Regions from separate parts of the Massilia paldalensis genome, predicted to be linked through region 2. Evidence: predicted binding sites of a transcription regulator. Region 2 holds the regulator's gene; the other holds the start of a gene.
The links. Region 2 encodes NrdR, which represses ribonucleotide reductase genes. Its sites were predicted from a motif close to CACNANATNTNGTG; they were not measured.
Positions count from the first base shown of each region.

Region 1: a site for NrdR is predicted at 1,731-1,744, ahead of ACI1V7_RS20970 (ribonucleoside-diphosphate reductase subunit alpha). Genes of this name have one in related genera too.

Region 1 covers NZ_JBJCIU010000004.1:364,390-367,797, reverse strand. The annotation lists gene ACI1V7_RS20975 (sigma-54-dependent transcriptional regulator) at 27-1,502, shown strand; gene ACI1V7_RS20970 (ribonucleoside-diphosphate reductase subunit alpha) at 1,977-3,408, shown strand, end outside.
Region 2 covers NZ_JBJCIU010000002.1:785,239-788,646, forward strand. The annotation lists gene glyA (serine hydroxymethyltransferase) at 1-1,081, shown strand, start outside; gene nrdR (transcriptional regulator NrdR) at 1,213-1,671, shown strand; gene pilV (type IV pilus modification protein PilV) at 1,816-2,352, shown strand; gene ACI1V7_RS13215 (PilW family protein) at 2,349-3,287, shown strand; gene ACI1V7_RS13220 (pilus assembly protein) at 3,284-3,408, shown strand, end outside.

The DNA of each region.
Region 1 (3,408 bases), on a different contig from region 2:
GACAGACGAAGAAGGCCAGCAACCGCATGAGTTCCCCCCGCATCCTCGTGGTCGACGACGAAGCCGACCTGCGCGAGCTGCTCGAGATCACCCTGCTCAAGATGGGCCTGGACGTGGACAGCGCCGCCACCGTGCGCGAAGCGCGCCAGTTCCTGGGCCGCACGCGCTACGCGCTGGTGCTGACCGACATGCGCCTGCCCGACGGCCTCGGACTGGAACTGGTGCGCGAAGTCGCCGCCAGCCACCGCGACACCCCGATCGCCGTCATCACCGCCTACGGCAGCGCCGAGAACGCGGTGGTGGCCCTGAAGGCGGGCGCCTTCGACTACGTCTCGAAACCGGTGGTGCTGGACGACCTGCGCACGATGGTGCGCTCGGCGCTCAAGCTGTCCGACCTGGGCGGCGCTTCGGCTTCTGCTTCGGCTTCGGCCGCGGCGGCGGTGCCGGCGGCCGCGCCGGTCCCGCAGGAGAGAGACTCGCGCCTGGTCGGCACGTCGCCGGCGATGCAGGCGCTGCGCACCCAGATCGAGCGGCTGGCCCGTTCGCAGGCGCCGATCGCCATCAACGGCGAATCCGGCAGCGGCAAGGAGCTGGCCGCGCGCGAGATCCACGCCCGCAGCGCGCGCGCCGCCGGGCCCTTCGTCGCCGTGAACTGCGGCGCGATTCCCGAGGCGTTGATGGAGGCCGAATTCTTCGGCTACCGCAAGGGCGCGTTCACGGGCGCGTCCGACGAGCGCGATGGCTTCTTCCAGGCCGCGGACGGCGGCACGCTGATGCTCGACGAGGTCGCCGACCTGCCGCTGGCGATGCAGGTCAAGCTGCTGCGCGCGATCCAGGAGCGGCGCGTGCGCAAGATCGGCGCCACCGCCGAGGAGCCCGTCGACGTGCGCATCGTCAGCGCCACCCACAAGGACCTGGCCCGCTGCGTCGAAACGGGCCAGTTCCGCCAGGACCTGTTCTACCGCCTGAACGTGATCGAGCTGACGCTGCCGCCGCTGCGCGAGCGCCTCGACGACCTGCCGCTGCTGGTCGACGCGGTTCTGGCGCGCCTGGCCGGAGCGGGCAATGCGCGCCTGGGCTCGGGCGTGCTGGACCTGCTGCGCGCCTATTCCTTCCCCGGCAACGTGCGCGAGCTGGAAAACATCCTGGAACGCGCGCTCGCGTTTGCCGACGGCGGCGTGATCCAGGCCGGCGATTTGCTGCTCAAGGGCGCGCGCGTGGGGGAGGGCAGCCCGCCCGCTTTCGCGCCGGCGCCCGTGCCGGCACCGTCGGTGCCCGTGCCCGCGCCCGCGGAAGCCCCGGCCGCCGCGCCGCCGGCGGACGACGGCGCGCTGCCCAGCAACCTGCCCGACTACCTGAGCCAGGTCGAGCGCGACATCATCCTGCGCGCGCTGACGCAGACGCAATTCAACCGCACCCAGGCCGCCGGCCTGCTCGGCATCAGCGTGCGCCAGCTGCGCTACCAGATGCAGAAGCTGGGCATCCACGCGCCGGAACCGTGATTTCCTGTCCCATAAATACTTTCTTTTACGCAATTTTTATGACGCGCCGGTGACAGGGATGCACCAGCGTCGCGCCCCCGAAACGCCATGTTAGTACTCACTATCAGGCGATGGCTGGGCTGTGCTCGCTTTAACAAAAGTCAAGCCGAGCGCATAAAAAAAATCATCGGCCGAGGCCCTTTGATCCTGCCGAATATCGACTACAATTAGGTTCATAACGCAGTCCACCACTAGATGTAGTGGTCTGCCACAAGAACTCGGCAGTAAATCAGTAATCAAGAAATAGCAAGCAAGCAGTAACAGAGGGGCCCCATGGCAGTGGTTTCCGGAACATGGCTCCCCTCTTTATTTTTCGCGCAAAGTTAATAGGCTGCCAATTTTGACCAGTTGGCAGCATCCTTTTGTAACTCTCGATGGGGCCGTACCGCGGTCCCGCACACGTCGGTGGCCGACGAACGCCATCCTGGAGGCTCAATGCAAACATCTTCGGACATTTCCATCAATTCGAACGCGGCACCGGGATCGGCGAACGCGCTGGTCGCGAACGGCGACTACCGCATCATCCGCCGTAACGGCGCCGTCGTGCCGTTCGCACCGACCAAGATCGAGGTCGCCGTGACCAAGGCCTTCCTGGCGGTGAACGGCGAAGGCGCCCGCGAATCGGCGCGCATCCGCGAACTGGTGGCTGCGCTGACCAGCAACGTGGTGTCGGCGCTGGTGCGCCGCCAGCCGAATGGCGGCACCTTCCACATCGAGGATGTGCAGGACCAGGTGGAACTGTCCCTGATGCGCTCGGGCGAGCATGACGTCGCGCGCGAATACGTGCTGTACCGCGCCAAGCGCATGGACGAGCGCCGCGCCGCCAAGGAAGCGGCCGGCGGCACCCAGGTCGCCGCGCCGCAGTTCAACGTCGTCGACGGCGGCGTGCGCCGTCCGCTGGACATGAACGAAGTCGCCGCGCTGATCAACGCCGCCTGCGTGGGCCTGGAAAAGCACGTCGATGCCGACGCCATCCTGGCCGAAACCGTCAAGAACCTGTACGACGGCGTGCCGGTCGAGGAACTGCATAAATCCGCGATCCTGGCCGCGCGCGCGCTGATGGAAAAGGACCCGGCCTACAGCCAGGTCACTGCGCGCATCCTGCTGCACACGATCCGCAAGGAAGTCTTCGGCAAGGAAACCCCGCAAGCCGGCGCCGCCGCAGAATACATCACCTACTTCCCGCAGTACATCGCCAAGGGCATCGACGCCGAGCTGCTCGACGAGGAGCTGGGCAAGTTCGACCTGCAGAAGCTGGCCAAGGCGATCGTCGCCGACCGCGACCTGCAGTTCGGCTACATCGGCCTGCAGACCCTGTACGACCGTTACTTCCTGCACATCCGCGACACCCGCATCGAAATGCCGCAGGCGTTCTACATGCGCGTCGCGATGGGCCTGGCCCTGCGCGAGGAAAACCGCGAAGCGCGCGCGATCGAGTTCTACAACCTGCTGTCGAGCTTCGACTTCATGAGCTCGACCCCGACCCTGTTCAACTCGGGTACCCGCCGCTCGCAGCTGTCGTCCTGCTACCTGACAACCGTCGCCGACGACTTGGAAGGCATCTACGACGCCATCAAGGAAAACGCGCTGCTGTCGAAATTCGCCGGCGGCCTGGGTAACGACTGGACCCCGGTGCGCGCGCTGGGCTCGCGCATCAAGGGCACCAACGGCAAGTCGCAGGGCGTCGTGCCGTTCCTGAAGGTCGCCAACGACACCGCCGTCGCCGTGAACCAGGGCGGCAAGCGCAAGGGCGCCGTCTGCGCCTACCTGGAAACCTGGCACCTGGACATCGAGGAATTCCTCGACCTGCGTAAAAATACCGGCGACGACCGCCGCCGCACCCACGACATGAACACGGCGAACTGGA
Region 2 (3,408 bases):
CGAAGGCTATCCGGGCAAGCGCTACTACGGCGGGTGCGAATACGTCGACGTCGCCGAGCAGCTGGCGATCGACCGCGTCAAGCAACTGTTCGGCGCCGAAGCCGCCAACGTGCAGCCGAACTCGGGCTCGCAGGCGAACCAAGGCGTGTTCTTCGCCATGCTCAAGCCGGGCGACACCATCATGGGCATGTCGCTGGCCGAGGGCGGCCACCTGACCCACGGCATGGCGCTGAACATGTCGGGCAAGTGGTTCAACGTGGTCTCCTACGGCCTGACCGAGCAGGAAGACATCGACTACGAGGCGATGGAACGCCTGGCGCGCGAGCACAAGCCGAAGCTGATCATCGCCGGCGCCTCCGCCTTCTCGCTGCGCATCGACTTCGAGCGCTTCGCCCGCGTGGCCAAGGAAGTCGGCGCCTACTTCATGGTCGACATGGCCCACTACGCTGGCCTGATCGCCGCCGGCGAATACCCGAACCCGGTGCCGCACGCCGACTTCGTCACCTCGACCACGCACAAATCGCTGCGCGGCCCGCGCGGTGGCATCATCCTGATGAAGGCCGAGCACGAGAAGGCCATCAACTCGGCCATCTTCCCGGGCATCCAGGGCGGTCCGCTGATGCACGTGATCGCCGGCAAGGCCGTCGCGTTCAAGGAAGCGCTGTCGCCGGAATTCAAGGCTTACCAGCAGCAAGTGGTCAAGAACGCCAAGGCGCTGGCCGCAGCCCTGATCGAGCGCGGCCTGCGCATCGTCTCGGGCGGCACCGAATCGCACGTCATGCTGGTCGACCTGCGCTCGAAGGGCCTGACGGGCAAGGAAGCGGAAGCGATCCTGGGCCAGGCGCACATGACCTGCAACAAGAACGGCATCCCGAACGACCCGCAGAAGCCGTTCGTGACCTCGGGCATTCGCCTGGGCAGCCCGGCCTTCACCACGCGCGGCTTCAAGGAAGCGGACGCGACCAAGGTCGGCCACCTGATCGCCGACGTGCTGGACAACCCGCACGACGCCGCGACCATCGAGCGCGTGAAGGCCGAAGTCAAGCAACTGACCGACAAATATCCGGTCTACGAAGCGTAAGCTTCGACAAGCGCCTCCGGGCGCTCGTGTCACCGGCGCTCCTCGCTCCCTCGCTTCCTTTGGCGGGAGCGCCACGTTCCAGCTTCGCTTCGACGCAGCATCGATGCATCAACCAGCAGTACCGGCGCCCCATGAAATGTCCGTTCTGTCATCATGACGACACCCAGGTCCTCGATACCCGCGTATCCGAGGTGGACGATGCCATCCGGCGCCGGCGCCGCTGCGTCCAGTGCGACAAGCGTTTCACCACCTACGAGCGCATCGAGCTGTCGATGCCGTTCATCGTCAAGAAGAACGGCAGCCGCACCGAGTACGACTCGTCCAAGCTGCGTGGCAGCCTGATGCTGGCGTTGCGCAAGCGTCCCGTGGCCGCCGACGCCATCGACCGGGCCGTCGCCACGATCGAGGAAAAGCTGCTCACCAGCGGCCGCCGCGAAGTGGACTCCGTCCACGTGGGCGAACTGGTGATGCAGGAACTCCAGCGCCTGGACAAGATCGCCTACATCCGCTTTGCCTCCGTCTACAAGAACTTCGAGGACCTGGCCGAGTTCCAGGAAGCGATTGCGGAAGTCGGGCAGCCGCGCAAATGAGCCACGCAAATAAGCCACGCAAGTAATCCTTTAGAGCCGCACCCACCGATTCCGTTGCATCCGCACGCTTGAGGCAGCTCATCGCTGGCCCTGGCTCGGCTGCTACCTTCGCATCTCATGCGAACGGGATGGGGGAGGTGGGCGATGGGTGGCGGCAGATTCGGTGGCGGCGGATTCACTCTGGTCGAAGTGCTGGTGGCCCTGTTCGTGGCCGCCCTCGGCGTCGCCGGCGCCTGCGCGCTGCAGACACTGGCCCTGCGCTCGCAGCAGGAAGCGGCGCGCCTGGCCGACGGCGTGCGCCTGGTCTCCACGCTGGCCGAGCGCATGCGCGCCAACCCGCCGGCCATGTCCCGGCCCGACAGCAGCAATCCCTATTCACGATTCGACTACGACGCCGGTGCCGGTGAACCGGTTGCGGCCGCGCCGTGCTTTGCCGACGGCGATTGCGACGCCGCCCGCCTCGCCGAATGCGACCTGGCCGAAGTGGCCCGGATACTGGCCGAGCGCTTTCCCGGCGGACGTATCCGCGTCTGCCGCGATGCCGGCAACGCATCCGCATGGGCGTGTTCAGCCGAGCCCGGCGCGCCGCTCGTGGCCAAGCTGGGCTGGCGCGAATCCTCTGCCGGCGGCGGGGTCGGCGCACCCAGGCTGCAGATGCCCTTGCCGGGCGGTGCGCCATGATGCCGCCGCGTCCCGCACGTGTCCGCGGCATGACGCTGCCGGAGATGCTGGTGGCGCTGGCCATCGGCCTTGCCGTCCTGCTCGGCGCCGGGCAGTTGCTCGTCCTGGCCAATGGCGCCTACGTGGCCCAGATGGAAGCGGCTGCGATCGACGATGGCGGGCGCTATGCGCTGGAGCTCGTCGCTAGGGCGCTGCGCCAGGCCGCGGCAACCGATCCCGACAGCCTTCTCGCCGCCGATGCGGATTCCGCGGCTGCACGCATTGCCGGACTCGATGCCCGCAGCGTGGGCCGGACGACACCCGGCATCGACGATCCCTCGGCGGATGCCGTCGCCGGCAGCGACGTGCTGGCCGTGCGCTTTCCCGGCAGCGGGCCCATGCCCGCCGGCGACGGCAGCAGCGTCGACTGCGCCGGCTTCACGGTGGCCGATGGCGAGGAGGGGTGGAGCATCTTCTACGTGGCGCGCAACGGCCAGGGCGAGCCGGAACTGCGCTGCAAGTACCGCGGCAACGCCAACTGGAGCGCCGACGCCATCGTGTCCGGCGTCGACGGTTTCCAGCTCCTCTACGGCATCGACACCGACGAGCCGCGCGACGGCGCCCCGAACCGCTACGTGAATGCCGATGCCGTGCGCGCGCTCGACGCGGCACTGGGCCTAGTGGACGAGCGGGAGCTGCACCGGCGCACCTGGTGGAAGCGTGTCGTCAGCGTGCGCATCGGCCTGCTGCTGCACGGTGCGAAGGCGACGCGGACCCGGCCCGGCGCCGCCGCCTATGCGCTGCTCGGCCCGGCGTACGGGGATGGCGAGGGCGGTGCGGCCGGCGATACCGACGCAGGCAGCGTGCTCCGCGAGGACGCGATGACGCCGGCGCTGCGCCTGCGCGAGCGGCGCCTGTTCACGATGACGGTCGCCCTGCCGGCGGCGGCGCCATGACGGCACCACGGTCGACGCGCCCGGCTCTGCAGCGCGGCCTGGCGCTGGCCTGCGTGCTGCTGTTGCTGGCGGCGGCGATGGTCATCGGCGTGGCCGTGGCGCGCGGCGCCTTCGCGCTGCT